Regions from separate parts of the Paenibacillus sp. sgz302190 genome, predicted to be linked through region 3. Evidence: riboswitches for the same ligand, from Rfam matches in the RefSeq annotation. Region 3 holds a riboswitch; each other region holds the start of a gene.
The links. Region 3 has a riboswitch for cyclic di-GMP ahead of AC6RNO_RS30670 (PilZ domain-containing protein). Riboswitches for the same ligand answer to the same signal wherever they lie in the genome.
Positions count from the first base shown of each region.

Region 1: it holds a riboswitch for cyclic di-GMP, as region 3 does, so the genes downstream of both, AC6RNO_RS13620 (putative motility protein) here and AC6RNO_RS30670 (PilZ domain-containing protein) in region 3, are expected to answer to the same signal.
Region 2: it holds a riboswitch for cyclic di-GMP, as region 3 does, so the genes downstream of both, AC6RNO_RS12485 (hypothetical protein) here and AC6RNO_RS30670 (PilZ domain-containing protein) in region 3, are expected to answer to the same signal.

Region 1 is NZ_JBZYAO010000010.1:87,826-100,682, forward strand. Features, by position in the region: gene carB (carbamoyl-phosphate synthase large subunit) at 1-1,888, shown strand, start outside; gene pyrF (orotidine-5'-phosphate decarboxylase) at 1,905-2,636, shown strand; gene pyrE (orotate phosphoribosyltransferase) at 2,676-3,317, shown strand; cyclic di-GMP riboswitch class I at 3,386-3,473, shown strand; gene AC6RNO_RS13620 (putative motility protein) at 3,493-3,702, shown strand; gene AC6RNO_RS13625 (hypothetical protein) at 4,048-4,344, opposite strand; gene AC6RNO_RS13630 (LysR substrate-binding domain-containing protein) at 4,757-5,638, opposite strand; gene dapA (4-hydroxy-tetrahydrodipicolinate synthase) at 5,762-6,637, shown strand; gene AC6RNO_RS13640 (RidA family protein) at 6,661-7,047, shown strand; gene AC6RNO_RS13645 (GNAT family N-acetyltransferase) at 7,116-7,622, opposite strand; gene AC6RNO_RS13650 (dipeptidase) at 7,650-9,026, opposite strand; gene AC6RNO_RS13655 (GntR family transcriptional regulator) at 9,321-9,986, shown strand; gene ilvD (dihydroxy-acid dehydratase) at 10,006-11,697, shown strand; gene AC6RNO_RS13665 (hypothetical protein) at 12,311-12,613, shown strand; gene AC6RNO_RS13670 (ABC transporter ATP-binding protein) at 12,846-12,857, shown strand, end outside.
Region 2 is NZ_JBZYAO010000008.1:226,745-233,448, reverse strand. Features, by position in the region: gene AC6RNO_RS12490 (MFS transporter) at 459-1,682, shown strand; cyclic di-GMP riboswitch class I at 1,805-1,897, shown strand; gene AC6RNO_RS12485 (hypothetical protein) at 1,989-2,294, shown strand; gene AC6RNO_RS12480 (exopolyphosphatase) at 2,436-3,350, shown strand; gene gloA2 (SMU1112c/YaeR family gloxylase I-like metalloprotein) at 3,488-3,880, shown strand; gene AC6RNO_RS12470 (hypothetical protein) at 3,870-3,995, shown strand; gene AC6RNO_RS12465 (GyrI-like domain-containing protein) at 4,799-5,674, shown strand; gene AC6RNO_RS12460 (alpha/beta hydrolase family protein) at 5,708-6,598, shown strand.
Region 3 is NZ_JBZYAO010000042.1:626-13,482, forward strand. Features, by position in the region: gene AC6RNO_RS30655 (helix-turn-helix domain-containing protein) at 377-628, opposite strand; tRNA gene AC6RNO_RS30660 (tRNA-Arg) at 1,173-1,247, opposite strand; gene tadA (tRNA adenosine(34) deaminase TadA) at 1,349-1,807, opposite strand; cyclic di-GMP riboswitch class I at 2,068-2,155, shown strand; gene AC6RNO_RS30670 (PilZ domain-containing protein) at 2,261-3,019, shown strand; gene AC6RNO_RS30675 (spore germination protein) at 3,190-4,731, shown strand; gene AC6RNO_RS30680 (endospore germination permease) at 4,728-5,828, shown strand; gene AC6RNO_RS30685 (Ger(x)C family spore germination protein) at 5,825-6,940, shown strand; gene AC6RNO_RS30690 (Ger(x)C family spore germination protein) at 7,002-8,129, shown strand; gene AC6RNO_RS30695 (endospore germination permease) at 8,182-9,315, shown strand; gene ychF (redox-regulated ATPase YchF) at 9,759-10,859, shown strand; gene prfA (peptide chain release factor 1) at 10,895-11,971, shown strand; gene prmC (peptide chain release factor N(5)-glutamine methyltransferase) at 11,971-12,857, shown strand, end outside.

The DNA.
Region 1 (12,857 bases), on a different contig from region 3:
AGGCTACACAGTCGAGCAGCTGCAAGACTTGACGAAAATCGACTGGTGGTTCCTGAACAAACTGGCCGGCATGATCAAATATGAGGCGGAAATCGCCAAATCCGATCTTTCCGCGGCATTGTTGCTGGAGGCGAAGCGCAAAGGGTTTACGGACCGGGCTATCGCCGAAATTCGCACGCTTGCCGGCTGCACATCGTTTACGAAAGAAGCGGAAGTGCGCGCTCACCGCTTGCAGCAAAACATCAAGCCTGTATACAAAATGGTAGACACTTGCGCGGCCGAGTTCGAAGCTTCGACGCCTTATTACTACTCGACCTATGAGCAAGAGGACGAAGTAACGGAAACGAGCAAGGAGAAAGTCGTCGTGCTCGGCTCCGGTCCGATCCGTATCGGCCAAGGCATCGAGTTCGACTACTCCACCGTGCATGCGGTGTGGGCGATCCAAGCCGCCGGCTATGAAGCGGTCATTATCAACAACAACCCGGAAACCGTGTCCACGGACTTTAATACGTCAGACCGCTTGTACTTCGAGCCGCTGTTCTTCGAAGACGTGATGAACGTCATCGAGCGTGAAAATCCGATCGGCGTCATCGTGCAATTCGGCGGCCAAACCGCGATCAATCTGGCGGCCCCGCTGGACAAAGCCGGCGTGCGCATTCTCGGTTCCGACCTCGAAAGCATCGATACGGCTGAAGACCGCAAAAAATTCGAAGCGCTGCTGGGAAAACTGCAAATCGCGCAGCCGCAGGGCGGTACGGTAACGTCCGTCGATCAGGCGGTAGGCGTTGCCGCAGGGCTTGGCTATCCGGTGCTCGTTCGCCCTTCTTACGTCCTCGGCGGACGCGCGATGGAAATCGTCTATTCCGACGAAGAATTGCTCAGCTACATGGAGTATGCGGTGAAAATCAATCCGGAGCATCCGGTTCTGATCGACCGTTACATGCTCGGCAAAGAAGTCGAAGTCGATGCGATTTGTGACAAGGAAACGGTTCTGATCCCGGGCATTATGGAGCATATCGAACGTGCAGGGGTACACTCCGGCGACTCGATCGCCGTCTACCCGCCGCAGACGGTTTCCGCTGAAATTAAACAGAAGATCATCGATATTACGACAAAAATTGCGCTCGAACTGAAAGTTGTAGGACTGGTCAACATCCAGTTCGTCATCTTCAACGATGAAGTGTATGTGATCGAGGTGAATCCGCGCTCGTCCAGAACGGTTCCGTTCCTGAGCAAAGTGACGAACATTCCGATGGCGAATGTGGCAACCCGGGTCATCATGGGGCAAAAGCTTGCCGATATGGGCTACGAAAGCGGCTTATGGCCGGAAGACCACTACGTATCCGTGAAAGTGCCGGTGTTCTCCTTCGCGAAGCTGCGCCGCGTGGACACGACGCTCGGACCGGAGATGAAATCGACCGGCGAAGTGATGGGCCGCGATACGAACTTTGCAAAGGCGCTGTACAAAGGCTTGATCGGCGCAGGCATGAAAATTCCTGCTGCAGGTTCGGTCGTCGTAACGGTGTCGGACAAAGATAAAGACGAGGCGATTGAAATCATGAAAGGTTTCTACCGTCTCGGCTACAAAATTATCGCCACAGGCGGAACGGCCAAAGCGCTGGAAGAAGCCGGCCTCCCGGTAACGACAGTGAACAAGCTGAGCGAAGGCTCGCCGAACATTCTCGACCTGATCCGCGGCGGCGAGGCGCAGTTCGTTGTGAACACGCTGACGAAGGGCAAAACGCCTGAGCGTGACGGCTTCCGCATTCGCCGCGAAGCGGTGGAGAACGGCGTTGTCTGCATGACGTCGCTTGACACGGTCCGCGCGCTCTGCAACATGCTTGAAGCGGTCAACTTCTCCTCCCGTGCCATGCCTGTGCATGCTTAAGGGGCGGTGAGTGCGAATGAGTACCTACACTCGTGCGGACGTTGCCGGAAAGATTATGGTCGCTCTGGATTACCCGACAGCCGAAGGGGCCAAGGAGCTGCTGCGGCAGCTCGAAGGCATCCCTTGCTATATGAAAGTGGGCATGCAGCTGTTTTTCGCTGCGGGCCCAGGCTTTGTAGCCGGTCTGAAGGATAAAGGCTATAAAGTGTTTTTGGATTTGAAAATGCACGACATCCCGAACACGGTGAAGGGCGGGGCGGAGAGCATTACGCGCCTCGGCGCGGATGTGTTCAACGTCCATGCCGCCGGCGGCAAGCGGATGATGGAAGCGGCTCTCGAGGGCGTGGACAAAGCCCTCGCTCCGGGAGCGGGACGCCCGATTGTCATCGGCGTCACCCAGCTGACCAGCACCGGCCAGCAGGTGCTGAACGAAGAAATCGGCCTGACAGGCACTGTCGAGCAGGCCGTGCTTCGCTATGCCCGCCTGGCGCAGTCGGCGGGGCTGCAGGGCGTCGTTGCGTCACCGCTTGAAGTGACGCAAATCAAAGCGGCGTGCGGTGACGCATTCGTCACCGTAACGCCGGGCATTCGCCCTGCGGGCGCCGATATCGGCGACCAGACGCGCGTCATGACGCCGGCTGAGGCGTTCGCGCAGGGCACCGATTTTGTCGTGATCGGCCGTCCGATTACGGCGGCGGCCGATCCCAGAGCGGCGATGGAGTCGATCATCGCCTCCGTCGCGCTTTGACGGGCCTGCCCCTACATTCGAAAGGAACGGTGAGAGAACATGAGTCAGCTTGAAACGATAGCGAAGCGAGTTGCTTCCTCATTATTGGAGATAGGAGCGGTAACGCTTCGCCCGCAGCAGCCTTTTACGTGGACATCGGGCCTCAAGTCGCCGATTTATTGCGATAACCGGCTGACCATGTCTCATCCGGCTATACGCGAGCTGATTGCAGACAGTTTTGTGCTGCTGATCAAGGAAAAGTTTCCGCAAGCCGAAGTGGTCGCCGGCACGGCGACTGCCGGCATTCCTCACGCGGCATGGGTCGCACAGAAGCTGGGCCTGCCCATGATATACGTCCGTGACAAAGCCAAAGGCCACGGCAAGGAGAACCTGATCGAGGGGACTGTTAAGCCCGGTCAGCAAGTCATCGTGATCGAAGACCTGATCTCAACCGGCGGAAGCTCGCTGAAAGCGGCTTTGGCCGTTAACGATGCGGGGGCGAAAGCATTGGGCGTTCTCGCGATCTTTTCCTATCAATTGGATAAGGCGGCGGACGCTTTCCGGGAAGCCGGAATGCCGCTTCATACGCTTTCCAATTATACGAAGCTGCTTGAAGTAGCTTTGGAGCAAGGAGCAATCAAAGAAGAAGACATGGAACTCCTCCGCTCCTGGCGGGCAAATCCGGCTCAATTCGGACTGTAATCTTGCGCAGAAATTGACGATTTAGGATAAATGGCCTATACTGAAGGGGCGCAAAGTTCTGCCTGACATCTGCGAAACGGCAAACGGCGCGAAAGCGTCTGACGCAAAGCTACAGGGGCTAATCGGCTTGCAGCCGTACGCCAGCCAGCTACCGAACGGTGAGAGGAGGAAGATTATGAGCGTAAATGCCCCGCTATCCGCGGTCGGAAGCGGCAATGCTTTGCAGCAAGCAGTCGGACTGCAGCTGCTGAAAAAAATCAATAATACGCAAACGGCGCAAGCAAGCGTGATGCTGGAAGATTTCGCGAAATCCCAGCAGCAAGTTGCGGCGGCCGCCGCTTCAGTCACCCCCCACTTGGGGCGCAGCATCGACATTCGTGTATAATTGCACAAAGCCGGGAAGCTCTACCTTTTCGAAAAGGAGAGCTTCTTTTTTTGTGGCTTGGCGCGCACCGGATTAATACTTGCTCGTTAAGGCCTAATTGGTCTGGCAACGTAGAATGAGCCTCGCATTTACGAGTTTGTCGCGCAATATTCTTGCAAAAACCCCCATGACGTCGTGGACATCACCCCACAGAATGAAAATAATTCAGGTCTATTGTGTCTATTTTCGTATAAAGTGGAGCATTTTGCGCTTTGACGAGCTTGCCGTGGTAAATTCCTGCAGAACGCGGAGCATTTTGCGCATTGACGATCTTGTCGTGGTATTATCCTGTAGAAAGTAGTGCTTTTAGCACTTTGACGAGCTTGCCGCGAAAAATTCCTGCAAAAGTGCAGTTTTTTTCGTATTAACGAGCTTGCCGTGGTAAATTCCTGCAAAAGTACAGTTTTTTTCGCCCATATACGGGGTTAGCGCCAGTTTGGTCGGAAATTCCTGCACAATCGCAGGCTTTTCCTCCAAACGAGCCGTATCCATCGAAAAAGCCTGTACTTTTGCAGGTTTTGCTGGAGCTATGCCTCTTTTCAAACGGCTGGGCCGTTCTAATTGGGTGGGGATAGAGTGCCTTCCCGCAGTTAAAGCCGACAATGTACATCTTACCAACAAGCGAGGGCGGGGGATGCGATTACGATGCGGCTCCAGTCAGGCGAGGCCGTTTCTCAACGCCCGCAAATCTCAGGCGCGCGTTGTGTCGCCGACGCATGTCGAAGCTCAAAAAAGCATAAAGAAAAAAGAAACTTATGGCAACCTGGTTGTTGATAAGTTTCTTTTTTTGGGGTATGATGCGAGTATTGAAATGATAACAATTCTCAACTCGGGCGGAGAACGCGGGAAGCGTCCTTACAGGCTGTTTGTGCCGGCCCGAGCGATGACGCGGATCGATCGCACTGCGTGCGGTGTTGCGCGGCATGACGCCGGTCGACCACGACCACCCAGCGACAACCCGCAGCAGAAAAGGCTGCTGGTGGCTGGCAGCCGTCGAGCGTTTCAGCGGCGGAGCTTAGGTTGGTTGAGGCGCCGACAACATGCCGATGAAAGCTTGCAACGCTTGGGACATCCATTTTTTGGGGTGGATGAGCAGTTGCAGGTCCACGCTTAAATTCGGATGAGCGATCGGGATGACGGCAAGCTGCTTGCGTGCCAGTTCGGATTCCACGGCGATCCGGGGCAGCAGGGCGATGCCTAGCCCGTTCATGGCGCACTGCTTGATCGCTTCCAGGTTGCCCAGCTCAAATCCGATGCGAAAAGGGATGCTCTGGTCTTTCAGCAGCTTTTCGAACAAGTTGCGGTATATGCAGCTTTCTTCCGTGACGATAAATTCGTTATGCCCAAGATCGGCCAGCGAAACCTGCTCCGCCAGCGCCAGCGAGTGGCCGGGAGGGGCGACCAGCACGAGCGGTTCTTCCCGAACTTTGATGCAGCGAAGCTGGGTGTCGGCGGGATATTGGTCGAGGATGAGCCCGACATCGTAATCGCCCTCTTTTACTTTCGCAATCAGCGACGTTTCATCGTCCGGCAAAAGTTGGATGCTTAAACCGGGGAATTGCTGTTTGAATTTGTGCAAATAAGGCGGCAAATAATAGGCGGCCAAGGAATCGATCGTGCCGATCGTCAGCGCGCCGTTAACTTGCCTGGCAATCATTTCCTTAGACTGGTCGTAGAGATCGAGCATTTGCACGGCGAGCTTCAGCAAGCTTTCACCCGGAGGCGTAAGCCTCAGCTGCCGTCCGTATCTTTCAAAAAGCGGCACTCCGTAATCCCGCTCCAGCTTTTGAATCTGCATCGTCACGCTGGATTGCGCGTAGCCGAGTTCTTCGGCTGCCCGGGTGAAGCTTTTTTTCCTTGCCACTTCGCGGAACGTCCGAAAATAAGTTAAGTCCATGCCAGCCACCTCATATTATCAATATTTTTGATGAGCGTTATCATTTATTATAGCTAACAGTGATGAACGGTTCCATGCTAAAGTGAAGTAACGATAAAATTAACTATTCGGAGGTTGTTCGCCATGCTGACTGAACGAGAGCTTCAAGGCATATATGTACCTGTTGTTACGCCTTTTGACGATGAGCGGGAGGTGGATGTGGCTTCTTTTTACAATTTGGTATACCAGTTGTTCGAGGATGACATCGACGGATTGATCGTTAACGGAACGACGGGAGAGTCGCCGGGGATATCGGAGGAAGAGCTCGCACTCCTGTTTGCTGCGGCGCAAACCGCACGGCAAGCATCGGGTACGAACGCGCCGCTTGTCGTCGGGACAGGCACCAACGATACGGCTTCGACCGTGAAAAAGACGGAAAAAGCCGGCCAACTGGGTGCAGACGCAGCCCTTGTCGTCGTTCCGTACTATAACCGGCCGAGCCAGCAGGGCATCGTTGAGCATTTTCGCCGCGTCGCGGAGGTTGGCGTGCCTGTCATCGTATACGAGATTCCGTATCGCACCGGAGTTGCGCTGGAGCTCGATACGGTACGGACCATTTTTGAGATCGACGGCGTTATCGGCATGAAAGACAGCACCCCCGGGATTCATCTTGTGTCCGAGCTTTCGCGGCTTGGTTCCAAACCGGTGCTGTGCGGAGATGATATGAATCTGTTTGCCGCTCTGTGCTGCGGGGCCAAGGGGGCTATGAGTGCTTCGGCGAACGTGGAAACGGACCGTTTTGTCGACATGTACAACCATTTCAGGGAAGGCCGGCTTGCCGATAGCAAACGGCTGTTTGAGGAACTGCTTCCGCTTATCCGGCTGTTGTTTGCCGAGCCGAATCCTGCGCCGCTGAAATGGCTGCTGGCCCAGAAGGAGCTTATCGCATCGGACGCAGTGCGGCTGCCTATGGTTCCGATTAGCGGCGCGCTGCAGCAGAAACTGGCCTCATACGTATAAGGATGGAGGGAGGAGGAGCCGGCGTGATGCGCAAGCAAGTATTTTCGGGCTCGCCTTGGGAACCGCGGGTCGGCTACTGCCGGGCAATCCGCGTAGGCGGCAGGATTGAGGTGGCGGGAACGACGGCGATGAGAGATGGCGAAGTCGTTGGAGTCGGCAGCGCCTATGAGCAGACGAAGTGCATTTTGCAAATTATTGAGCGTTCCCTTCAGGAGCTTGGCGCTCAAATGTCCGATGTCGTACGTACAAGAATGTTTGTGACGGATATTTCTTTGTGGGAGGAAATCGGCAGGGCGCACGGCGAAAGTTTCCGCGATATTCAACCGGCGGCAACGATGGTGGAGGTCAAGGCGCTCATTGACCCTCGTCTCCTGGTCGAAATTGAAGCGGAGGCTGTTGTAAGCGAATAATTAAAAAAACGCGTATGATCATCGTCAAAGTTTAGAGAGGTTGACGGATCATACGCGTTTTGTTTTTGTCAGCCGACTCGTTTGCCGAGGATGATGAGATCCCGTTCCACGCCGTCCAGTTCGGCAACGCCCGGCAAATGGGCCCAAGTCTCGAAGCCGCAGCTGCGGAACAGCTTCAGGCTCGGTTCGTTATGTCCGAAGATGAAGCCGAGCAATGTTTTGAGCTGCAGTCCCGGACAAGCGTCTATCGCACGCTGGAGCAAGCTGCGCCCGATGCCGCGGCCGCGGCAAGCTTCGTCGATATAAATGCTGATTTCGGCAGTAGCGTTGTAGGCAGGGCGGCCGTAAAAGGATTGAAAGCTGAGCCAACCGCAAAGGCTCTCGCCGTTTTCCAACACCCACAGCGGCCGGAAGCCGGGGGCATGCTCGTGAAACCACGGCTCGCGGCTTTGCACGGACACCGGCGACGTATCGGCGGTTACCATCCGCCCGGCTACCGTAGAATTGTAAATGCGAACGATTTCCGGAAGGTCCTTCAGAGATGCATCGCGGATCGTATAGTCTTGTATGCTCACGGGAATCTCCTTTTGCCGGGATGCGGTTTATTTGCCGGACTCGGCAAGTTTCAGCCAGAAGCGCGAAATCGTTTCCAGCCCTTTATCCCAATTCGCGAGATGGAAATGCTCGTCAGGGGCATGCAGATTTTCCCCAGGCAACCCGAAGCCGAGCATGACGACCGGCGCATCCAAAAGCCGGCCGAACACTTCAACGATCGGGATCGACCCGCCGCTGCGCGTATATACGGGCCATGCTCCGTACGCTGCTTCGTAAGCTTCGGCGGCGGCGACCATGGTCGGATGGTCAATCGGCGTTATAAACGGATTGCCGCGCAATTGACGGCTCATGACGACCTTGACGCCGGGAGGCGTATGCCCTGCGATGTGTGTTTCCATCGCATCCATAATTTCGTCCGGCGTCTGTGCGGCGACGAGACGGCAGGCGATTTTGGCCGACGCCCGGTTCGGGATGATGGGCTTGATGCCCTCGCCTTGAAAACCGCCGCTCACCGACGTGATTTCAAGGGTCGGTCTGGACGTGGTCTGCTCGTAAAACGAGTAGCCTTGTTCCCCGAATAACGTGTCCACGTTCAATTCGCTGCGAATTTTGCCGGCATCGGGCTCGACTTTTTTGAACGACTCCCGTTCCTGCTCGGATAGTTCGATGACTTTGTCGTAGAAGCCTTCCACGGCTACTTTGCCGTCGGCGTCATGGAACGAGCCGAGCAGCTTCGAGAGCGCGTGTATCGGATTTTGCACGGCGCCGCCGTAAAGTCCGGAGTGAAGGTCGCTGCTAGCGCCTTCCACCGTAATTTCCACGCCGGCCAGTCCGCGGAGGCCGTACATAAGCGCCGGTTGGCCGGGGGCGTGCATCTGCGTATCCGACAAAGTGATAACGTCGGCGGACAGCTTGTCTTTGTACTTCTCGACAAATGCCGGCAAATGCTTGCTGGCAATTTCCTCCTCGCCCTCGATGCAAAACTTCACATTCACCGGAAGCTTTCCCTCTGTGCGCAAAAAGCCTTCGATGGCTTTTACATGAAGTATCAACTGGCCTTTGTCGTCAGTGCTGCCGCGGGCATACAGTTTGCCGTCCTTGATGACGGGTTCGAACGGGGACGAAGTCCACAGCTCCAACGGTTCGGGAGGCTGGACATCGTAGTGTCCGTAAATGAGCACGGTAGGCGCTCCCGGCGCATGAAGCCAGTCGGCATATACGGCAGGGTGGCCGCCGGTCGGCATGATCTCGACGTTGTCCAGGCCCGCTTGCCGCAGCGCCTCCGCAGTCCACTCGGCGCAGCGCAGCATATCGGGCTGGCGCTCCGCAACCGCGCTAATGCTCGGAATGCGCAGGAATTGCATTAACTCCTCTATATGCCGATCCCTCTGCTGTTCAAAATAAGTGATTAAAGATTCGATCATGAGGCAGCGCTCCTTAAAGTTTTTCGCCAGAAAAACTGGCATCGGAAGCATAAGCTTAAAGTTTTTCGCCAGAAAAACTGGCATCGGAAGCATTCCGTTCCCGCTATTAAACTTCCCCGCGGCAAGGCGGTTTTCCTGCCGGCATGAGGGGGCGTTTTTGGAGAAGCTTTAGACTGTCATCGGCAGCATTTCCATTTTTGGACTAAGGGATACCTCTTATGAAATAATCCTTGCCAATAATATATATATGCGATATATTGCATATAACTAAACAAATAACGAAGGAGGATGACAATGCCAATACCTAAAAATTTTGTCTCGCCGATGCGAATGTCTGCGAAGGAAAGAGTTTTGTCCCAAATCCAAAGGTGGATTATCGATGGAACGCTGCAGCCGGGCGAAAAGCTCCTCGATGCCGAATTGGCGGAGTCGCTTGGCGTGAGCCGCACACCGATTCGGGAGGCTTTTCAATTATTGGAGGTACAGGGGCTCGTCTCGACCCATCCCGGCAAAGAAACAAAAGTGACGGTCATCGAGAAGGATGACATTTTCAAGATGTATTCGACGATGGCCGCGCTTCAAGCTTTGGCGTCGGAAGTGACCGCGAAAATTATCGTACCGGAGCAGATCGAGCAGCTGCGCGCGATTAATCTGGATTTTGCCAGCGCCATCAAAAGCGGTCAGGCTTACCAAGCGATGGAGGCAGATGAGCAGTTTCATAACCTTATCGTAGAGCTTTCGGATAATCCTTATGTTGCTTCTTACAGTGCCTCGCTCCAAATTCATATCCGGCGCTTCAAATACGTGTTTTTAAAGCAGCCGATCACCGCGACACAGGCTTCAGTCGATGAGCATGATTCGATTATTGATGCTTTCGAGAAGAAGGATAGTGATCGGGCGCATGCGATGATGAAGCAGAATTTTATCCGTCCGATGCAGGAACTGCACGGAATACTCTAAGCAGAGGGGCGAAGGGATCATGGCAGAAAGCAAAGATTTGCGTATTCGCAGCAAGGTTATAAGCGAGGGTGTCAATCGGGTGCCGAACAGGGCGATGCTGCGGGCTGTCGGTTTTACCGATGAGGATTTCAAGAAGCCGATGATCGGTATAGCCAGCACGTGGAGTGAGGTGACCCCGTGCAATATGCACATCAACGAGTTGGCTGTGCATGCCAAGCAAGGGGTACGGGAGAATGGCGGGGCACCGCTTATTTTTAATACGATTACGGTATCGGACGGCATTTCAATGGGTCACGAAGGCATGCTGTTCTCATTGCCAAGTCGTGAAGCCATAGCGGATTCGATAGAGATCGTTACGGGGGCGGAGCGCTTCGATGGCCTGGTTGCGGTAGGCGGCTGCGACAAGAACACCCCTGCCTGCCTCATGGCGATCGGCCGGATGAACATTCCTTCCGTCTACGTGTACGGCGGCACGATTCAACCAGGCGAGCTCGATGGCAAGAAAGTCGATATCGTCACTGCTTTCGAGGCCGTCGGCAAATATCATGATGGAAAAATGACAGATGAAGAGCTTCACAAGGTTGAATGCAGCGCCTGTCCGGGTCCGGGCTCTTGCGGCGGAATGTACACGGCTAATACAATGGCCGCCGCTGCAGAAGCTATGGGGATGAGCCTGCCGGGATCTTCCTCGACGCCGGCGATTTCACCAAACAAAGCAGCGGAATGCGCTGAGGCGGGAAGACAGGTCATATCGCTGCTTGAGCAGGATATTTATCCAAAAGACATCATGACGAAGAAAGCGTTCGAGAATGCAATTACGGTTGTCATGGCCTTGGGCGGCTCAACGAATGCGTTTCTGCATCTTCTTGCGATTGCACATTCGGTTGGTGTCGATTTAACATTGGATGATTTTGAGCGGATACGCCTGCGTGTTCCCCATCTGGCCGACCTGAAGCCGAGCGGCAAACATGCCATGCAGGATTTGAACGATATCGGAGGCATTCCAGGTGTAATGAAGCTTCTGCTCGCAGAGGGACTGCTTCATGGAGACTGTCTGACGGTAACCGGAAAATCGTTGGCTGAGAATTTAGCGGAGGCGGATTCTTTGCGGGAAGGTCAAGAGATCATTCGCCCGTTGGATAAACCGCTGAAGCCGAACGGACCACTGGTTGTGCTCAGAGGCAACCTCGCACCCGAAGGAGCTGTGGCCAAAATGTCGGGTATGAAAAAGTTGCGTTTTGTCGGACCGGCGAAAGTATATGACAGCGAGGAGGCCGCAACCGAAGCCATTCTGAAAAATGAGATTCAAAAAGGGGATGTGTTGGTCATCCGCTATTGCGGTCCGAAGGGTGGACCGGGTATGCCGGAGATGCTGTCTGTTACGGCACTAATTGTTGGCAAAGGGCTCGGAGGAGAGGTCGCGCTTATGACGGACGGCAGATTCTCGGGCGGCTCGCACGGGTTCGTGGTCGGCCACGTATCTCCTGAAGCACAAGTAGGCGGACCCATCGCGCTGCTGAAGAACGGGGATATCGTAACCATCGATAGTGAAATGCAACAGATTACGTTTGAGGTGACAGAGGAAGAGCTGGCTGCGCGGGCGCAAGCATGGGTACAGCCTCCACTCAAAGTATCATCGGGCGTGCTCGCCAAATATGCCCGATTAGTTGCATCAGCCTCCAAAGGCGCGGTTACAGACATTTTTGAATAAATGAGAGTTTAGAGAGAGCTCCGGGGTAAACTGCCCCACTTTGCCTCGAAATTTCACCTAAAGAAAGGACCTCATTCTCCACTTGGCAGTGGAATTTGAGGTCCTTTTGCTCGATTTTTGGGCTGTTCCCATATTTTGCGAACGTTTTTGGGGCAGCCTCCAGGCTGCCCGAGAAACCCACCTGCCAGAACCGCTCACACTACTGACTGGTTTTGAACGATGAAAGCCTGCAAAAATACAGTTTTTTTGCTTGTCGAGAGTCGGGGATGAAATATTCCTGCAATTGTGCAGGCTTTTCGCCGGCGTAGGGGCTCAAAGCTCATTTTCGTCGAAAATTCCTGCACTTTCGCAGGTTTTTCGCCAAAAAGGCCATTTTCATGGAAAAAGCCTGCACTTTTGCAGGTTTTCCCCTAGCCTGGGGCTGCAAGCCGCCTCATATCCCATATAAGCCATATATTGTGGAGGTTTTTTTATATTGTAGAGGTTTTTTATCACGTATCTCTCAATAGTAAAGAGGTGCATGAGATACCATATTATGGTATAATCCGTTTGTTGAGCGTATGCGCGCAAAAAGGGGGGAACAACCATAGAGAAAAAACTGCTCAAAACAGCTTTGTACAGCTTTTTATTGGGCTTGTCGCTGGCCATCGCTTATTTTTCGAATACGGAGTCGGTTACGTACATGAGCGGCTACACGGTAGCGACTCTATCATTTGGCGAATACGCGCTGAAAGTGTTGAGATTCGCTACAAGAGTCATGCTGGCGTCATTAATCGTCGTCGGGGTCAAAGAGCTGAGCCGCGGCGCCGCTTCAAACGGCCTTTCGTTTTTGAAAGGAGTAGTCGTTTCCTTTTTGTTCACTTTTATTTCTATTATTATTTTAATTTTTTTTCTGGGGACTATTTTTCGAGATTAGCAGATAAGAGAGCTGCGCTCCCGCAAAATACGGCCTTTCCAAAGCATTCTGTATTCTTTCAGTAAATTTTCAGTTTCAGTGAAACTTTTTAAAACGATGCGCCGTCTATTTTATCATACAGTCTGTAAATGAAAGGGAGGTTTGAGCATTGGCAAGCTGGTTTCGCAGCAAATCCGCACATAGTCCGCTTCCAGAACAATCGCCTTCCAATCCCGAAAGATCGGGGGAACCGCTGCTTACCGTT
Region 2 (6,704 bases), on a different contig from region 3:
AATTTTCGACGAAAATGAATCTGAGCCCATGTTCACGGCGAAAAGCCTGCACATTTGCAGGAATATTTTGCGGTCAGCGTATCAACCGGGCAAAAGATGTACTTTTGCAGGTTTTCTTCGCGCACCCGGGCGAGATTATGCGACGGACTCCGGTGTGCGGGTTTCTGGGCAGCCGCAGATACGCTTGCAGCGAAACATCCTTGCAAAAGCCCCTCCATGACGCTGGGCGGCGGAACCTATGAAGATGAAAATAGTGCAACGCTAGTTAGTCGGGAGTTGCTTTGGTGCATCTGCATATGCGGGACCGTCCGGTTTTCGGCGTAAGTACACTTTTCCTATGAAAATGGGGAAGGTTTTTTTCATATAAAAGAGATGCACGATTGCTAATTTTGTGTATAATAGGATTTTAGGGTTTGTTGACCTGTGGTTAATAATTGTGAGAACAGGAGTCATCTTCCATGAATCGGCTGCGAAGTTTCTTTGCATCTTATCATCCTATTGTACATACTTTGATTCTTGGAACCGTCATGGCCCGGGCGGCTTCTTCGATGAGCCTGCCGTTTTTGGCGATATATTTGGCCAAGCATACTTCCATGAGCGAGGTGGCGATCGGCGTCGTCATCGGCATGGGTTCACTGGCGGGGACGGCGGGGGGGTTCATCGGAGGCGCGCTTTCCGACAGATTCGGGCGCAGAGTGATTATGCTTGCGGCGCTTTTGGGCTGGGCCGTCGTCTTTACGGGCTTTGCCTTCGTCAAGCTGCCGCTGCTGTTCATGCTGCTGAACATGGTCAACGGCTTATGCCGCTCCTTTTATGAGCCCGTATCGCAGGCTTTAATGGCCGACCTCACGGAACCGGACAAAAGGTTCAAAGTTTTTTCCATGCGCTACATGGCGATTAACGTCGGCGTAGCCGTGGGCCCTTTGCTGGGGGCGTATTTCGCGACGCTGGACGGTTCGCTGCCTTTTCTTCTTACGGGCATCGTATATTTTATTTACCTGGTGACTTTGTACGTGCTGCTGTCGGTTTTCGGCATCAAGCAAATTGAAGGGGAGAAGAAAGCCCCGGTGACTTTCGCCTCGGCCTGGACCGTTATCCGCAGCGACATTTCTTTCAGGTACTACACGATCGGCGGGATTATCGGAGCAATCGGCTATTCGCAGGTGATGGTGACGCTGTCCCAGTATATGCAAAAAAGCTTCGCCGACGGCGTGCAAATGTTCGCGCTGCTCATGAGCGTGAACGCGATAGCGGTGATCGCGATGCAAATTCCGCTGACCCGCTGGGCGGAAAAATACAGCCCGCTTATGGCGGTAACGGTTGGCAACGTCATGTTCGCGCTCGGAGATGTCGGCTTTGCCTTGTCGCATACGACTTTTCTTCTGGTCGTCTCCATGGTCGTTTTTACGATGGGGGAAATTTTGAACTATCCCGCCGCCAGCCTGCTAATCGATAAGCTGGCTCCCGAGCATATGAAAGGAACGTATTTCGGCGCGCAGACGTTTACGAATTTGGGCCATTTTATAGGGCCGTGGGTGGGCGGATTGCTGCTGGTTTATTACGGAGGGCACGTATTGTTCCTCGTTATGGCTGTCGTGACAATCGGCGGAAATTTGTTTTATACGCGCGGATCTCAGCGCTTTCACCGGGTCGGGAATGTGTCTAAAAAAGAACAACTTTGAAAAATGGTTCTAATTACCTAATATAATATTGTAAAATAGGTATAACAGAGTATTCGAATTCGCCAAAACATACCTTATCCTTGATAGTAGTAAAAAGCGATGATTTGACAGCTTTCGATATGGCTCGATAATAGCAAACCTGGCGAAAGCCAGCGACGCAAAGCTACAGGGGCTTCCTTGTTCGTCAGGGGACACGATGCCAGCCAGCAGCCGAAAGTCAGGGCGACGATAACAGTTCCCCCTCCTTTTCAGACGTAGGTGGGGTTTTGCTTATGAAACAATAAAACAAAGGGAGGATCCAGCAGCATGCAGCCTGAATGGATGCAAAATGAAGAAGAAGTAATTACTTCGCTGTGTGGTAACCATGTTGCCCGTCTGGTACCATCCTCGGATGGACCGAAGTTGATGATTAACCGTGAAGAATACGCGCTGAAAGAAACTTGCTGGGATATAGAAATGTTTCACGGCCGGAGCAGCAGCATTTTGATCTTTTACTGGAAGGGTGAAGTAAAGCTTTCCGTGAAATTTCCGCCGTTATCTCAAGTGGAAGCGTTCCTTTCCAGACTATTCCAATGTCTAACATTCAAAATGAGGACGGTTCAGCCTGTTTAGGCTTACCGTTCTTTTCTTTTGCCTGCGGGGCATTCTAAAGATTTGTTGGATTTGTCAAAAATCGTTGTCACTTGTTGACAGTGACGCTATAATAGATGGAAAATAAAGTAGTTCTGCAGGACTAATTGGAGGATACATAACATGAGGTTGATCACTCGTTCGGATTTTGACGGGCTTGTTTGCGCGATGCTGTTCAAAAAATTGAACATGGTAGACGAAATGAAATTCGTACATCCCAAAGATGTGCAGGACGGCCTGATCGAAGTGACGTCTAACGATATTTTGGCGAACGTTCCTTATGTGCCGGGTTGCGGCCTTTGGTTCGATCATCATTCCAGCGAGTTGGAGCGGATGGGGAAGAGGGTCGAGTTCGAGGGAGAGACGCGGATCGCGCCGAGCGCGGCCAGAGTCGTATACGACTACTACGGGGGCAAAGCCGTTTTCGGCAATATCGACGATATTATGAAAGGCGTGGACAAAGCGGATTCCGCCCAGTTCAGCCAAGAGGATATTTTGAAGCCGCAGGGCTGGGATCTTCTTTCGTTCATTATGGATGCCCGCACCGGGCTCGGACGCTACCGCGATTACCGGATCAGCAACTACCAGTTGATGGAGGACCTCGTGGAGCACTGCGCAACGATGTCTGTCCATGAAATCATGGAACTGCCTGATGTCAAAGAGCGGGTTAACCGTTATTTTGAGCTGGATGCTTTATACCGCGAAATGCTCGGCAAGTACACGCGTACGGAGGGCAATGTCATCGTAACGGATCTCAGAGACGTGGAAACGATTTATCCAGGCAACCGCTTCATGGTCTATGCGCTCTATCCGGAGCAAAATATTTCAATCTGGGTCGTCGACGGGCGCAACAAACAAAACTGCGTGATCGCCTGCGGGCACAGCATCGTCAACCGCACTTCGAAAACGAATATAGGCACGCTCATGCTCAAAAACGGCGGTGGCGGGCATCATGTGGCTGGGACGTGCCAAGTTCCTTACGAAAACGCGAACGAGGTGCTGGAGCAAATTATCGCCACGATGAGAAATGACGGTTAAGAATTAACTTGCAGCCGCAGGAAGGGGAAATCCCGGAGAGCGGCTTTTTTCAGTGATGTTATTGCGCAGGTGAATGCGCTGACGTTATGATAATAGGAGATAGGTGTAGATAAATAGAGAAAACGGAGGGATAGGACGTGAATTTGCAGCGAATTCATCATGTAGCGGTCATTTGCTCGAATTATGAAACATCGAAACGTTTTTATGTCGAGCTGCTTGGGCTCAAGATCATTCACGAATCTTATCGTGAGGAGAGAAAGTCTTACAAGCTCGATTTGCAGATCGGTGTTGACGGGCAGATCGAACTGTTTTCTTTTCCCGATCCGCCGGAACGCGTCAACCGCCCGGAAGCGCGCGGACTCAGACATCTTGCATTCGCCGTAGCCGACATGGCCCAGAGCGTCGAAGAGCTTGAAAGCAAAGGCATTTCAGTAGAACCGGTCCGAATCGATCCGATTACGGGAAACAAATTCACGTTCTTTGCAGATCCGGATGGCCTGCCGTTGGAGCTCGTCGAATATGCCGAATAATCCGAATCGGGAAACGGAGCACAAATCCAAGCTGAGTTTTGCCAAAGGCTGCTTGTGGAGCGTGCTGCTGTCGGCGCTGGTGTGGGGTTTGCTGATTTGGTGGTGGCTAAAATAAAAAATCCCCGTCGATTTGCGCCAAAAGCTGCCGCATGCAGCTTCCTGGACAGGTCGTCGCGGGATTTTTTTGCAGACTCGCGGGAGCGGGGCGGAACGTGAGGCATCCCCGCGGACAAGAGGATGAAAATCGATGCATCGGAGCTAAAAAGGAAGACTCGGCTGTCAGAGTTCGAGCATCATTGGCAATGTGTGGAGAAAACCTGCAAAAGTGCATCTTTTTGCTGCTAAATATGCTGCCCACGTGTAATTCCTGCAAATCTGCAGTTTTTTCCGCCACCGTTGCGGGTTGAGCCCTCTCAGAGCGGATAATTCCTGCACATTTGCAGGTTTTTCTCCAAAACTGGCGGTTTTCGCCGAAAAAACCTGCACATTTGCAGTTTTTACAGCAGCAACTCCAGTTAACGAACGGCTGGAATGTGAACCGTCGTGCACCGGTCCGGCGAGTTCTGCTCTGCGCTCATTCGGACGGCGAAAAATCGCGCAGGTGTAGAAAGAAAATAAAGTATTAGACTGAAAAATAAAGTTGTAGACTAAGAAAATAAAGATGTAGACCAGGAAAATAAAGTCTTAGACTAACGATGCATCATTAACCGAGGGACGGGCAGATTTGTTTAAAACCAGCGAGACTGAGCAATTTCCAGAGATCGCTCTTTTGGCGAACCGAAGAGTGTGGCTGATCAGGAAACTATCTGCGCTTGGAAAGTAATGTTAGCTGTTGAGTAAAGTGAAATTCCGCAAAAAATATCAAAACAGAGCGTTCCATCTGTCGTAAAGTGAGTATATCGATATGGAGGCATTAAAGTGAATTACAAGGATTTGGTAATCAAGGCCATTACCTATATTGAGGATCATCTGACCGATGAGAGATTAAGCACCAAGGTTATGGAGGCTGCGGGCTATTCGCCGTACCATTTTCACCGGATCTTCCTATCGGTTACGAGAAACTCCGTCTCGGAGTACATACGCAAGCGGAGATTGACACAAGCAGCATACGATTTATTTTATACCAACCAAAGGATCATAGATATTGCCATCCTGTACCGGTTCGAGTCTCAGGAATCCTTCGCCCGAGCCTTTGGGAAAATGTTCTCCATCTCGCCTGGACAATTTCGAAAGCAAAGGGACATGAAGGACACGCTGTTCCGGGCAATGGAGAAGCTTCCTTTGGATGAAGTGGGGCTACAGCATTTGAATGAGAGCGTCTCCCTCGTGCCAGCTATTGTCTGCCTGAATAAGCTGCATCTGGTCGGCATGTCGATACCGGGTGTCAATTCGGACGAAGTCGGAAAGCTATGGCGGAGCTTTAGGCAGCGTTTGTTTGAAATTGAGCGAAAGCCGGATACGGAAGACATATTTTATGCGGTCATTGAACTTACAGGTAGGCAATGGGAAGTCACGTATATCGCTTGTGTCGAGGTGGCTAGCGAGGAGAGTGTAGTTCCCTTGGGAATGGTCGCTAAGCTGCTCCCAGCTGTAACTTATGCGGTTTTTACTCATAAGGGGACATTATCGAGACTCAACGATACGTTCCAGTACATTTATGAAACCTGGTTACCCCATTCAGGCAGCGTTCGTACGAATTACCCGGAGTTTGTGCGTTACGACCATCGATATCTAGGACCGATGAACGAGGATTCGGTATTAGACATCTATATTCCCGTAGGCTCGCCATATTAGGAGTATGTAGCTCAAGGAGAGGAAGAAATCAAGATGAACAAAATAGAAGACATTGTTGAAGGATATGCAGGTTGCTGTGAGGTACAAATTACCGACAACGCATTGAAGGTGACCGTTCCCATGATCGTGATGTATCCGACAGATGCACCGGAACAGACTGATAGGTTAGGGCCGTACTCGTTGGAGGTGGCCAGAGACGCAGCGCCGCTGGAGGGAAAGTTTAGACTAGTCCTCATTTCACACGGTACAGGCGGTTCACCGCTTGTGTACCGGTCGCTCGCTCGGCATTTGGCGCGCAGCGGCTTTATCGTTGGCCTTCTCGAACATCCATTTAATAACCGCAATGATAATAGTTTGGAAGGTACTGTCCAAAACCTCACCTATCGCCCCCGGCACCTTCGCATGGCAGCCGACTGGTTTTTTGAAGATGAGAGGTTTAAGGGTCTTCTACAGCCGGGAGGCTATTCGGTCATCGGGCATTCCATGGGGGGCTACACCGCGCTTGCAGCAGCTGGCGGTATCCCGACCTCCTTCCCTACTGAGAGCCCGGATGGGAAGCCGCAGCAGATCGATATCCCTCATGATTCACGCATCCGGTCCCTGATTTTGCTAGCCCCGGCGTCCGTTTGGTTCCGTAATGAGGGAGCATTAAACAACGTTCGGCTCCCCATTCTCATGTTGGATGCCGAGCGAGACCCTTACGCACTTCCTTTTCACGCGCAGATCATCATGAATGGTGTTGCTGAACCGCAAATGATTCGCTATCGGACGGTGGAGAATGCCGGACATTATTCCTTCCTGACTCCTTTCCCAGCTGAGATGATTTCACCAGCCTTTCCCCCCTCGCAAGACCCTCCCGGCTTTGATCGCGTGCAATTTCACGAAACGCTGAAGGCTGAAGTAGTAGAGTTTCTGTTGACTTAACATTAGGAACAATCACTTTCCGTCGAAATCAAATGTTAACTGAGAGTTCGATTAACTAATCGTTACGCAAACTGGGGAATGTTAGTTCAATATCAGGCTGAAACAG
Region 3 (12,857 bases):
TAACGTATATAGCGATATAGCGAGCGTGATAATTGAAATTACGAAAGTGACGTAAGCCATTGAGTACACGGCTCCTTTCGCGTATAATGATTGTTAGGGGGAGAGGTTTTAAACCTCTCCGGTGATTTACTTACGAGACTTCGAGCGCTTCCGACGCTTGGAGTCTTTTTCTTTTCGGTGATTTTCCAGCACTATGTAGAGATTGACGAGAGCAACCAATAGCTGGATTATCGCCGTCAGAAGGGTAAGCATTTACATCACCTCCTAACGGTTTCATTATATCATGTGCGATAACGCATGTAAAGGGGGTTGCAAGTCAGAGGCGCATTGGATTATTCCGATTCAGTCTGCACGTAAACGGCTACCACTGCCCCTATTATGGTTTCTTGGTCTTTTGATCGTTGTCTGCTATGTACTCGAACAGCTCAGCAGGAGTGCAGTCTAATGTTTTACATAATAGATTAAGAACCTCAACACTAACTGCTTTAACGTGTTTGTCTTCCTCACGTAATTTTTCATTGTTAACCCACTGGCTCAAAGTATTCGGTCGAATGCCAGTCTGTTTGCTTATTTGGTACATGGTCATCCCACGTTTATCTAACATCTCCGAAAGCTTAAAACGAATCAACGAAAACCACGCTCCTATTAATTTCCATTCTACCACAATAACAACGCTTGACGTTATTAACAAATTGGGTTAATATCAATTTAAGATAATAACTCAAAATGATATTATAAATTTCATTTCACATACGGAACCTCAGTTTACACGCGAGCGTCCTGACCGGAAAGGAGGTGATGGCTATTCGCAAGATAACGGTACGAATGAAACATCGGGATGACGTTGCTAATGAAATGTTAGTTTTTGATTGGAATGCGTATCTACTAATAGAGAATGTAGCGTTGATTCTCGAACCGGAAGACGAAATCGTTACGATATCACGCGTAAAGTTGCGCGAAGATGGGACATACGTGCGTACGTCCTCAGGCGGCTTTTGCCGTATGAAGGTGGCTGTTTTCTGACTGAGGAGTATGCGCGCCAGCGCGTTGTTAACCTGTGCTTCGAAATAAGCCAGCTCATAAGTCCATAAATAAAAAAACTTCCTACGTTTATTACCGTAAGAAGTTCGCATAAATTGCGTTTGATTCCACCCGATTAAAGCGGGGTTATACGCGCCACGGCGGGATTCGAACCCGCGACGCACAGTTTAGGAAACTGTCGCTCTATCCTGCTGAGCTACGGGCGCATAGCAAAGACTATTTTAACACGGAGTTTTTCGTCATGCAACCGTGCTCTTGCCTTGCCAGCTTGCCGGTCTAGGAATCTAGGTTCGGATCGAACAGACTTCTAGACCTTGTTCCGAAGCTTGCGGAAGAACTGGGTCAGCAGCGCTGCGCATTCTTCCTGCAGCACGCCGCTGATTACGTCGACGCGGTGATTGAAACGTTCTTCCTGCAGCAGGTTCATCAGCGTGCCGGCGCACCCTGCTTTGGGATCTGCGGTACCATAGATCACTTGCGGAATGCGCGATTGAACGATGGCTCCCGCGCACATCGGACACGGCTCCAGCGTGACGTAGAGCTTGCAGTCCAGTAGACGCCACGCCTGCAAATGCTCGCTGGCCTGGCGGATCGCGATCATCTCGGCATGAGCGGTCGGATCCAGGGACGTTTCGCGCAGGTTGTAGCCGCGGCCTATAATTTCACCGTCACGCACGACAATAGCGCCGATTGGAACTTCACGGATCGTTTCGGCTTTCAAAGCTTCATGGATCGCTTCCCGCATCCAATATATATGTTCATCCACAGGGGACACCTCGCTTAAAAAAATGTTATCCACATGTGAATAGAAGTCGAACAAGCATTCGTTGTTAACATTCTGTGGACAAGTGTGTGGATAAGTTGAAAAGTTGTGGATATATGAGTTTCATTGTAGGGACTCGCCGCTCTGAAATCAAGCTGCCTGCGAAAACGGTTGAATCCGACGGCTAAACTAGGTATACTAGAATTAAAATTTTAGGTCTTTTAACCTACTGATAGGTATAATCGCATACATAACGAGATCAGATTTGATAAGGGCAAACTTGCCGAAAGGCAAGGACGCAAAGCCGAGGGTCTAAAGTTCTACAAGAACCATGACAGCCTGGTTACCGGAAATCAAGCTTGTTTGATTTAGGTAAATAGGTTGCCCCGACAGGAAGGGACAGTCTATTTTTTTATTTATAGCCTAATCTGTTTGTAGAGAACAGGAGGATATGCCATGAAGCTGTCGGATAGGGAGAGAAAGATGGATTTGGTCAAAATCTACGGAAGCAAGGAAGGCAACGACGCGGAAATTTTGATTGACAGCAAAGCGGTGCTGGATAAAAGCGATTTTGTAGCGACGGGAATAGTAACGTACGTGCTTGGCGACATTATCGAAATCGAGCTGCCTCAATACGATGTTTTTCGGCTCGGGGACAAGGTCAAGATTACGGTTTATTCCAAATCGGGGCTATTCGTTTTTGAGACGTCGGTCGTGGCCAAAGACGAGGGTTCGATCATCGTGATTAATCCGCCCGATAACCGGAAGAAGTTTACGGAGAAGAGGGAGCACCCGCGAATCGATGTCGTTCAGGGCGGCTTGCTGCACAGTCTGCATGACAAGAATAAGAGAAACAAGCAAAGTTTCGAGCATCCGATCAGCCTTAGCGTCAAAAATATCAGCTTGAGCGGCGTAGGATTTGTGATTGAAAACAATATGAATGCGGATAAAAATATGAGTCTGGAAAATAGCGCGCGGCTCGAAATCGAGCTTCTGCTCGGTTTTTCCATATCTTGCGTAACCGAAATCGTCCGAAGAGAGGCTTTGGGTGCAGGCTTTTTTTATTACGGAGTCCGATACGTTGAAATTCCGGAAAATAAAACGAATGCGCTGCGGGCCTTTATTTTGAAAAATCAGGTCGAGGCCTACTTCGTACAAAAACAAGACATCAAATTGAAAAAAGTCATGGATATCCGGTCTGCGGTGCATCAATAACCGCGGGCTTTTTTTTATTCAAACACGGCGCCGGCGATTCGTCGCAGCAAGTTAGTGTCAATCTATTTGCGCAAGTTATGCATAAGATTAGGGACAATTCGCAAGGTTATAATTGATACCATCGTTCAATGGAACAGCAGAAGCAGACATCAAAAATGAGGTGATGAGCGATGCGCTTTTCGAACTTGTTCGGCAGGAGAAAGTATCATTCAGCCCCGCAGAGGTCCAATCGTCAGCAAAATAACGACTCCATCGGTACGTCCCTATCGCAAAATATCGCCGATTTACATAACCTGTTTACGCAAACTCCCGATCTGATCGTACGGCAATTTACAATCAAGCGCACGGGAGAGCAAGCCGCGCTTGTTTATCTGAGCGGGCTCGTGGATAAAAACTCGATCAACAACAACGTGCTCCGCCCGCTTCAATTCGACGATGGGAGCGACGATGCGGACGGCGATTTTATTTTGACAATCGGTCAGGTTATTACGCTGCAGGCGTGGGCGCAAATCGAGGTCGCAGTTCTGCATGGCCGCAGCATACTTTTTGTCGACGGACGGGCGGAGTCGTATTCTCTCGATACGCAGGGCTGGCCGCAGCGGGCGATTGCAGATCCGCAGCTTGAGGCGTCCCTGAAAGGAGCGCATCAAGGCTTTGTTGAAACGAGCACTCAGAACGTTGCGCTTATCCGGCGCTACATTCCCAACCGCGAATTGAAAATAAAGGAATTAAGAGTAGGGCAACGCGGGCATACTATCGTATCCGTTCTATACCTGGAGGATGTCGCGCATCCCGAGGTGCTGCAGGAGCTGGAAGACCGGATTCAGATGCTGAATATCGACACGATCATTAATACCGGCGAGTTGGCGGAGCTGATCGAGGATAATCCGTATTCTCCGTTTCCGCAATTTATTTTGACGGAACGGCCGGATGCTGCAGCATCGCAAGTTTTGCAGGGAAGATTCGTCGTTGTCGTAGACCGTTCTCCGAGCGTGCTCGTCGGTCCGGCCTCGTTCACATCGTTTTTTCAGAGCGTCGACGATTACAGCACACGCTGGTCGATCGCTACTTTTATCCGGCTGCTGAGACTTTTTGCGTTCTTTGTCGCCGTCTTTTTGCCGGCGTTCTACATAGCTGTCATTTCTTACCACTTTGAGATCATTCCCATCAAATTGCTGCTCACGATCGGGGAGTTCAGAGGACGTGTGCCGTTCCCTCCTTTCGTGGAAGCGGTCATTATGGAGCTTACGCTTGAAATGATGCGGGAAGCGGGAATTCGGCTGCCCGCTCCGGTCGGGCAAACGGTCGGCATTGTCGGAGGCATCGTCATCGGCCAGGCGATCGTACAGGCGGGGCTCATCAACAATATTATGGTTATTGTCGTTTCTTTTACCGCCATCGCTTCTTTCATCCTGCCCAACTACGATATGGTCGCCGCCATTCGGCTGATTCGCTTCGCGATGATGATAGCCGCTTCGATGTTCGGCTTCGTTGGCATTATTGTCGGGATGATGACGATGGTCGGACACCTCATTTCGCTGGAATCTCTCGGAACTCCTTACAGCACTCCGCTCGCGCCGATCCGGCTGGTCGATTGGAAGGACGCGTTCGTTCGCTTGCCGTTATGGAAAATGGATAGGCGTCCTGTCAGCGCGAGGCCGGTTCAACCGATGCGGCAAGGTCCCAGCCGTTCCAAGGGTGACGATAAATGAGCAAAAATTCGGGTCATACGATTACCTCCCTACAGTACATTTTTATCAATTCGGGCTTGCAGGTGAGCATTTTTTTTGTAGCGCTGCCCAGAATAATGGCCGAACAGGCGGGTACGGACGGCTGGATCTCGCTTATCCTTGGTTGGGCTTTAACGATAGCGGCAAGCCTGATCATTATCCGGATTATGCAAAAAAATCCCGATGATACCTTGCTTGATTTGCTGACGAAATACTGGGGCAAATGGGCGGGCAGAGCGGGAGCCATCCTGTTTGCTCTCTATCTCTTTTTCTACGGATACATAGGGCTCGTATACACGGTATTAATGACGAAGGCCTGGCTGCTGCAGCAAACTTCGCCCTTTCTCCTTATGCTGCTGCTGATTATCCCCACGTATGTGATTGCTCGAGGTGGACTTCGGGTTGTGGGAAGATATGCGGAAATTGTATTTCTCCTCTCGCTGTGGTTACCGTTTATTTATTTGTTTCCGCTAAAAGAAGCCCACTGGCTTCATTTGCTTCCCGTGCTGAAGGAAGGGTGGATGCCTATTTTTCATGGCGTACCGGAAGCGCTCTATTTTTACATAGGATTTTCAACGACGTTTATGTTCTACCCGTTTTTGCAGAATAAGAAAAAAGCTTCCATGAATATTGTCTTTTCCAATACGATTACACTGTTCATTCATTTATCCGTCACGATCATTTGTTTTGTTTATTTCAGCCCGGACGAAATTACCGGATACAACGAGCCTGGGGTCAATGTACTGAAAGTAATCGAATTCAAGTTTGCGGAACGTATCGAAGTGCTGTTTATAGCGTTTTATTTGTTAATGTTTTCCTTGGCATGGGTTCCGACCGTGTACTTGGGCGTAGTGTGCACGAGCTGGCTGCTCGGCAAGCAGGATCATCGGGGACATTTGCGTGTGATTTGTTTGCTGCTTGCTGTCGGCACATTTTTCTACATGCCCACATTCAATCAGAACGACCGGATGGGACAATTTCTTCTTTACATCGGGATTGTCGTGGAATACATATTTCCCGTTTTTTTAATCATTTTGATGTGGATGCATGACCGGTTCCGGTGGAGGAAGAACTTATGAACAAACGGCGGATTTTTATGCTGGCTATCGTCATGGCTATCATCGTCTCGGGCTGTAGCGACCGACTGGATCTTGAAGACGCCGCAATCCCGCTTTTGGGGGGCTATGATCTCGATGAGAATAATAAAGAGGTTAACTTTGTGGTTATGCCTGTGTTCAGCAGAAGCGCCAAGAAGAAAAGCAAGGAACTCGGCGTACCTGTGCAGACGGTCAGACAGGGGAGGGGAGAATTGGATGCCTATACGCCGGGCATTTTTCAGGGCAGAAAGCTTATTGTCATCCTTGTCGGCAAACGCCTCTTGCAGCATCCCGGCTGGTTCAAGATTATGGATGTCTTCTTTCGCGATGCAAAAAATACGTTAACCTCCAGAGTCGTTATGTACGACGGTCCTCTCTCTGAAGTCATCTTCATGAGTCCGAAAGACCAGCCGTTCCTCCCCGTATTAGTGAAAGGGATGGTCGATACGAAGAGTTCGAGATCGGAGACGGTGAAAACAACGATGCAGGGGCTGCACCGGCAAATATATGAGAAGGGGATGACTCCCTATATTGCTGAAGTTCAGATGGATAATGAGATTAAGTTGAGAGGAACGGCCCTCCTTGATCATACGGGCAAATATGTCGCTTCTCTGGATGCGGAAGAAACCATTTACATGCAAATATTACAAAGTGAAGCGAAAAAAACGGTCAGCTTGACGCTATCCATTCCCGGCTATCCGAAGCGTGGTCCGCTTAATTCGGACAAGTTAAGCTTTAGCTCCGAAAGAATAAAAACGAAGGTCAAGACCTCCTATCGCGACGACAAATTTCGTTTCGATTTGAGCATTAAAATGCCTATTGCGCTGACGGAACGGTTATTTCCTTACGATATGCGAGGAAAGGGAACCGAACTGGAGCAGTTGATCGCCGAACAATTGCAAAAGAAATTCGAGAACCTCATCAGGAAAATACAAAAGTATAAAATCGATCCGTTCGGCTTAGGGATCTACGCAAACGCTTTTGAATATAAGCAGTACAAGAAAGTGGAAGATTATTGGGGAGAAACGTTCGCCCAAGCGGACGTACATGTATCCGTGAAAGTCACTTTGGAAAGTATGGGGCCCGTGAAGTGAAGTTTGCGACGCCATAGGGAGATTGACAGGGCGCAAGAACGATTGAGTGGAGGAGATGCTTATGATCAAGCGTTCACTGTATATCAGGCTTATCGCTATTGCCATAGCCTTCGTCATGATGCCGGGATGCTCCGACCGTCTGGATATGGAAGACGCCAATCTCCCCCTTGCGCTCGGCTTGGACCTCGATCCGGACAATAATCCTGTCATGTACTCGACTTTTCCGGTGTTCAGCAGAAATGTCAAGAAGAAGAGCCGGGAAACCAAAGCTAAAGCGCCAACGTTTCGCGAGTCGAGAGCAGGGCAGGACGCCCATTCGTCAGGCGTTTTCACAGGCAAGAACTACCAGGTATTCGTTGTCGGCAAACGCCTTCTGAAGCATGAGGACTGGTTCACGATGACGGACGTCCTTTTTCGCGATTCGAAAAATACGATAGCCGACAGGGTCCTTTATTTCGACGGACCTCTTTCCGAGATCATTTATTTGAATCCGAAGGATCAGCCGATGCTGCCTTTACTGCTGCGGGGGATGGTCGACACGAAGGACGCCCGTTCGGAAACGGTGAAGACGACAGTGCAAGAGCTGCACCGGCAAATGTTTGAAAAAGGGATGACTCCCAGCATTGCCAAAATCGAATTGAATAAGAATGAAGTTGCGCTTCGCGGAACGGCGCTTCTGAATCATAAGGGCAAGTATGTCGCTTCACTGGACTCTTCGGAAACCGTCTTGCTGCGAATATTGCAAAATCGGGCGAAAAAGGCCGTCAGCTTGACGCTGCCGATTCCCGGAGAAACGTCAACGGATTCGTTCGCGAATGACAAATTTAGTTTTTCCGCCGATAAAGTAAAGACGAAAACGAAAGTTGCCTATCGTCAGGACAAATTTCAATTCAATTTGAACGTCAACATGTTAATCGGACTGACGGAGAAATTATTTCCTTACGATGTTCAGGAAAAAGGAAAAGAGCTGGAACAAATCGTTTCCGAAAAGATACAAAAGCAGCTTGAGGCCGTTGTAAAGAAATTCCAAAAGTATGCAATCGATCCGATCGGACTTGGACTCTATGCCCGTGCGTATGAGTATCAGCAGTATAAGAAGGTTCAGGATCAATGGGGCGAGGCGCTGGCCCAGGCGGACATTCATGTTTCGGTAAAAGTAACGTTAAGAGCTATGGGACCTGTGAAATAAACGTTTGGCGAACCCCAATCAGCGCTCAAAACCGTCCGGAGGGTGATGGATATTGAAAAAATATGCGTATAATGAGATCACGCTCATGCAGTTTATTTGTATCAGCTCCGGCGTTCAAGTGGGCGTGGGTTTGTTGGATTTGCCGCAATTACTGGCTCAGCGGGTAGGTACGGACGGCTGGATCGCTCTTATTATCGGCTGGATCTTCTCGACATCGGCGAGCCTGATTATGGTCCGGATCATGAAAAAATACCCTGACGGAACCTTGCTCGATCTGTTGACGCGGTACATGGGCAAATGGGCGGGCAAGGCGGGGAGCATCCTGTTTGCCCTTTATTTCTTTTATTACGGATACGCAGGGATTACAAGGCTCGTTCTTTATACGAACCAGTGGCTTTTGCCGCAAACACCGGCCTTTCTCATCATGCTTTTGCTGCTCATCCCCACTTATGTTGTTGCGCGCAGCGGTCTGCGAATTACGGGGAGATATGCGGAGCTTGTTTTTTTTATTTCCTTGTGGATTCCGTTTGCCTACCTGCCTCCGCTCAAGGACGCCCACTGGCTCTATCTTCTGCCCGTTCTTAAGGAAGGCTGGGGGCCTGTTTTCATGGCGTACCAAACGTCATTCTTAGCCTTCGGGGGATTCGGCACAACGATGATGATGTATCCGTTTTTGATGAACAAGCAAAAGGCTTCCGTCGGCGTTATTGCATCCAACACGTTGACGATGCTCATATTTTTGTCCGTCACGATCGTCTGTTTCGTGTACTATAGCCCTTACGAAGTGAAAGAGTATAACGAACCGGTGGTCAACATCCTGAAAGCCATCGAGTTCAAGTTTATCGAACGGATCGAGGTGTTGTTTATCTCATTTTATTTATTTATTTTTTCACTATCATGGATACCTACTTTTTACTTAAGCGTATTTTGTACAAGCTGGCTGTTCGGGAAACAGGATCACCGCAGTCATTTTCGTCTGCTCTGGCTGCTGGTTGCCGTCGGGACGTGTTTTTTTATGCCGACCTTCAATCAGAGCCACAAGATGGATCAATTTCTCACTTGGGCTATACTTGGCGTCGAATATGCGCTGCCTGTTTGCCTGCTTGGTTACCTCTGGTTCTACGACCGTTTGCACCGCGGCGGCGATCCGGCCGGAGCTCTTGGACCGCAAGAAACGGACAAATAATTGTCATGGGCGCGCGTCTCTCCCAGTGTCGGTCGTGGAACTATACAACTGGACAGGAGACAGTTTGGCTGGGAGAAAACCTGCGAAAGTGCAGGTTTTTTTGAGAAATTGGCCTATTTTGGCGAAAAACCTGCAAAAGCGCAGGAATTTCCGCTGAAAGTAAATCTGAGTCCATATGTTAGGTGAAAAGCCTGCACTTTTGCAGGAATTCTTCATAGCCAGCTATCAAGGACGCAAATTCATGTATTTTTGCAGTTTTTTTATCGTTCAGACAGGCAGATTGTGGCTATCGCCTCTGACGCGGGGGTTTTTGGGCAGTTTGAGAGTAATTAAGCGGTTTTTTCGCTTGCGGAAGTCTCTTCAGATAAGTGACATTAGGCGTGGACTAATATATAATGATTTAAGAATTTGACAAAATGACTATCAAGGAGTAGTGAATATAAATGGGTCTCTCTTGCGGAGTGGTCGGTCTGCCGAACGTGGGCAAATCGACTTTGTTTAACGCAATTACACAGGCGGGTGCGGAATCTGCGAATTATCCGTTCTGCACGATCGATCCGAATGTCGGAGTCGTGGAAGTGCCGGACGAAAGAATGCAGCGGCTGGTCGAGATCGTAGAGCCGAAGAACATCGTCCCGACCGCCTTCGAATTCGTCGACATTGCGGGTCTGGTCAAGGGCGCGAGCAAAGGCGAGGGTCTGGGAAATAAATTTTTGGCGCATATCCGCGAAGTCGACGCGATCGTGCATGTCGTGCGCTGCTTTGTGGACGAAAATATTACGCACGTATCCGGAAAAGTCGATCCTATCGGCGATATCGAGACGATTAACCTCGAACTGATTTTGGCCGATCTGGATTCGGTGGAAAAACGCATCGAGCGCTCCCGCAAAAACCTGAAGGGCGGCGACAAGAAATATGTCGCGGAAGTGGAATGCCTGGAGCGCATCAAAGAAGCGCTGTATGCCGATAAGCCGGCGCGCAGCCTGGATCTGAGCGATGAGGAGAAGCTGATTGTGCGCGATCTTCATTTGCTGACGATGAAGCCGGTTCTGTACGCGGCTAACGTGAGCGAGGAAGATGTGGCTTCCGCCGACGACAACCCGTACGTGCAAAAGGTGAAGGAATTTGCCGCTCAGGAAAATGCCGAGGTTGTGCCGATCAGCGCGAAGGTGGAATCGGAAATCGCCGAGCTGGAGGACGAGGAGAAGGCGATGTTCCTCGAAGAGCTGGGACTTAAGGAGTCCGGCTTGAATAGATTGATTAAAGCGGCTTACAAGCTGCTCGGTTTATATACGTATTTTACGGCCGGCGTGCAGGAAGTACGGGCATGGACGATCCGCAAGGGGATGAAAGCCCCGCAGGCGGCCGGCGTGATTCACTCGGATTTCGAACGCGGCTTTATCCGCGCGGAAGTAGTCTCCTACGATGATCTTACCGCGGCGGGTTCGATGAACGGAGCGAAGGAAAAAGGCCAGCTTCGTCTGGAAGGCAAAGAGTACGTCGTGCAGGATGGAGATGTTATGCATTTCCGCTTTAACGTTTAAAATAAAAGAAAATCGATAAAAAGGAGTGATCCGAAATGTTAGATCGACTTCAGGCACTGGCGGATCGCTATGAGAAATTAAGCGAGCTGCTGTGCGATCCTGATGTTACCAGCGATACGAAGAAGCTCAGAGAGTACTCCAAGGAGCAATCCGATCTGCAGGAAGCGTACGACGCTTATATTCAATACAAAAGTGTGACGGAACAGCTCGAAGAAGCCAAAATCATGCAGAACGAGAAACTGGACGACGAGATGCGTGAAATGGTCAAAATGGAGATCGATGAACTTACGGATCAATCCGCGCAGTTGGAGGAACAGCTCAAAATTCTCATGATGCCGAAGGACCCCAACGACGATAAGAACGTGATCGTGGAAATCCGCGGCGCCGCAGGCGGCGACGAAGCGGCTTTGTTCGCTTCGGATTTGTACCGCATGTACACGCGCTACGCCGATGGGCAAGGATGGAAGACCGAAGTGCTCGACGCCAGCTTGAACGATTTGGGCGGCTTTAAGGAGATCATCTTCATGATCACCGGCAAAGGCGCCTACAGCAAGCTGAAGTTCGAGAGCGGCGCGCACCGTGTGCAGCGCATTCCTACAACGGAGTCCGGCGGGCGGATTCACACGTCGACTTCGACGGTGGTCGTGATGCCGGAGGCGGAAGAAGTGGAGATCGACATCAGCGACAACGATATCCGCGTCGATACGTTCTGCTCCAGCGGAGCGGGCGGGCAGTCGGTCAACACGACCAAGTCGGCGGTGCGCGTGACGCACATCCCGACGGGGATCGTGGCGACTTGCCAGGACGGCAAATCGCAGAACTCGAACAAGGAAAAGGCGCTGCAAGTGCTGCGCACCCGGATTTACGACAAGATGCGCGAGGAAGAGGAAGCGAAATACGCCGGCGAGCGCAAAAGCAAAGTCGGCACCGGGGACCGCAGCGAGCGCATCCGGACTTACAACTTCCCGCAAAGCCGGATTACGGATCACCGGATCGGCTTGACGCTGCATCGGCTGGATTCCGTGCTCGGCGGCGACATGGACGAAATCGTGTCGGCGCTCACGATCGCATCCCAGTCCGAGCTGCTGGAAAAAGGGGAGCAGGCGATGTGATGCCGACTGCGAAGACGATTAGAGAAGCCTATGCAGAGGCTTCTTCTTTTTTGGCGGCGCAGGGCGTGGCGGAAGCCGCCGCCTGCGCCGAGCTGCTGCTCCAGCACCTGCTGGGCTGGAGCCGGACCGAACTGCTCCTGGGCTGGCAGGAGCAGCTGCCGCCGGAGCTGGCGGACCGCTGGAGCCAGCTCGTGGCCAGGAAGGCCGCGGGCGAGCCGGTGCAGTATATCACCGGCGAGCAGGAGTTTTTCGGCCTTCCTTTTGCCGTTAGCGGCGCGGTGCTGATTCCGCGGCCGGAGACCGAGCTCCTCGTGGAAGCTGTGCTGCACGAGGGCTCGCGGCTGTTCCCGCAAGGCGCGCCGCTCCTTGCGGACGTAGGCACCGGGAGCGGCGCGATCCCGGTGACGGTCGCGCACGCGCGCCCTGCGTGGCGCGTGGCGGCCAGCGACATCTCCGCGGCAGCGCTGGAGATGGCCCGCGCGAACGCGCGGCGGCACGGCGTGGCCGCGCGTGTGGAGTGGCTCGAGGGCGATCTCCTCGAGCCTTATATCGAGCGCCGTCTGGCGCCGGATATACTGGTGTCGAACCCACCGTATATCCCGGACAGCGACCTTCCGGCGCTGATGCCCGAGGTGCGGCTGTATGAGCCGCACACGGCTTTGTTCGGCGGTCCGGACGGGCTGGACCTGTACCGCCGCATGATCGGGCAGCTGCCGCTGCTGCCGCGAATCCCGGCCGTGGTCGGGTTCGAGGTCGGCATCCGGCAGGCGCAGGACGTGGCGGCTATGCTGCGGGAAGCCGCCGATTGGGACGAGATCCGCATAGTGCCGGATCTCGCGGGCATCGATCGCCACGTTCTGGCGATCCGTGCGCCGGAGCGGGATTG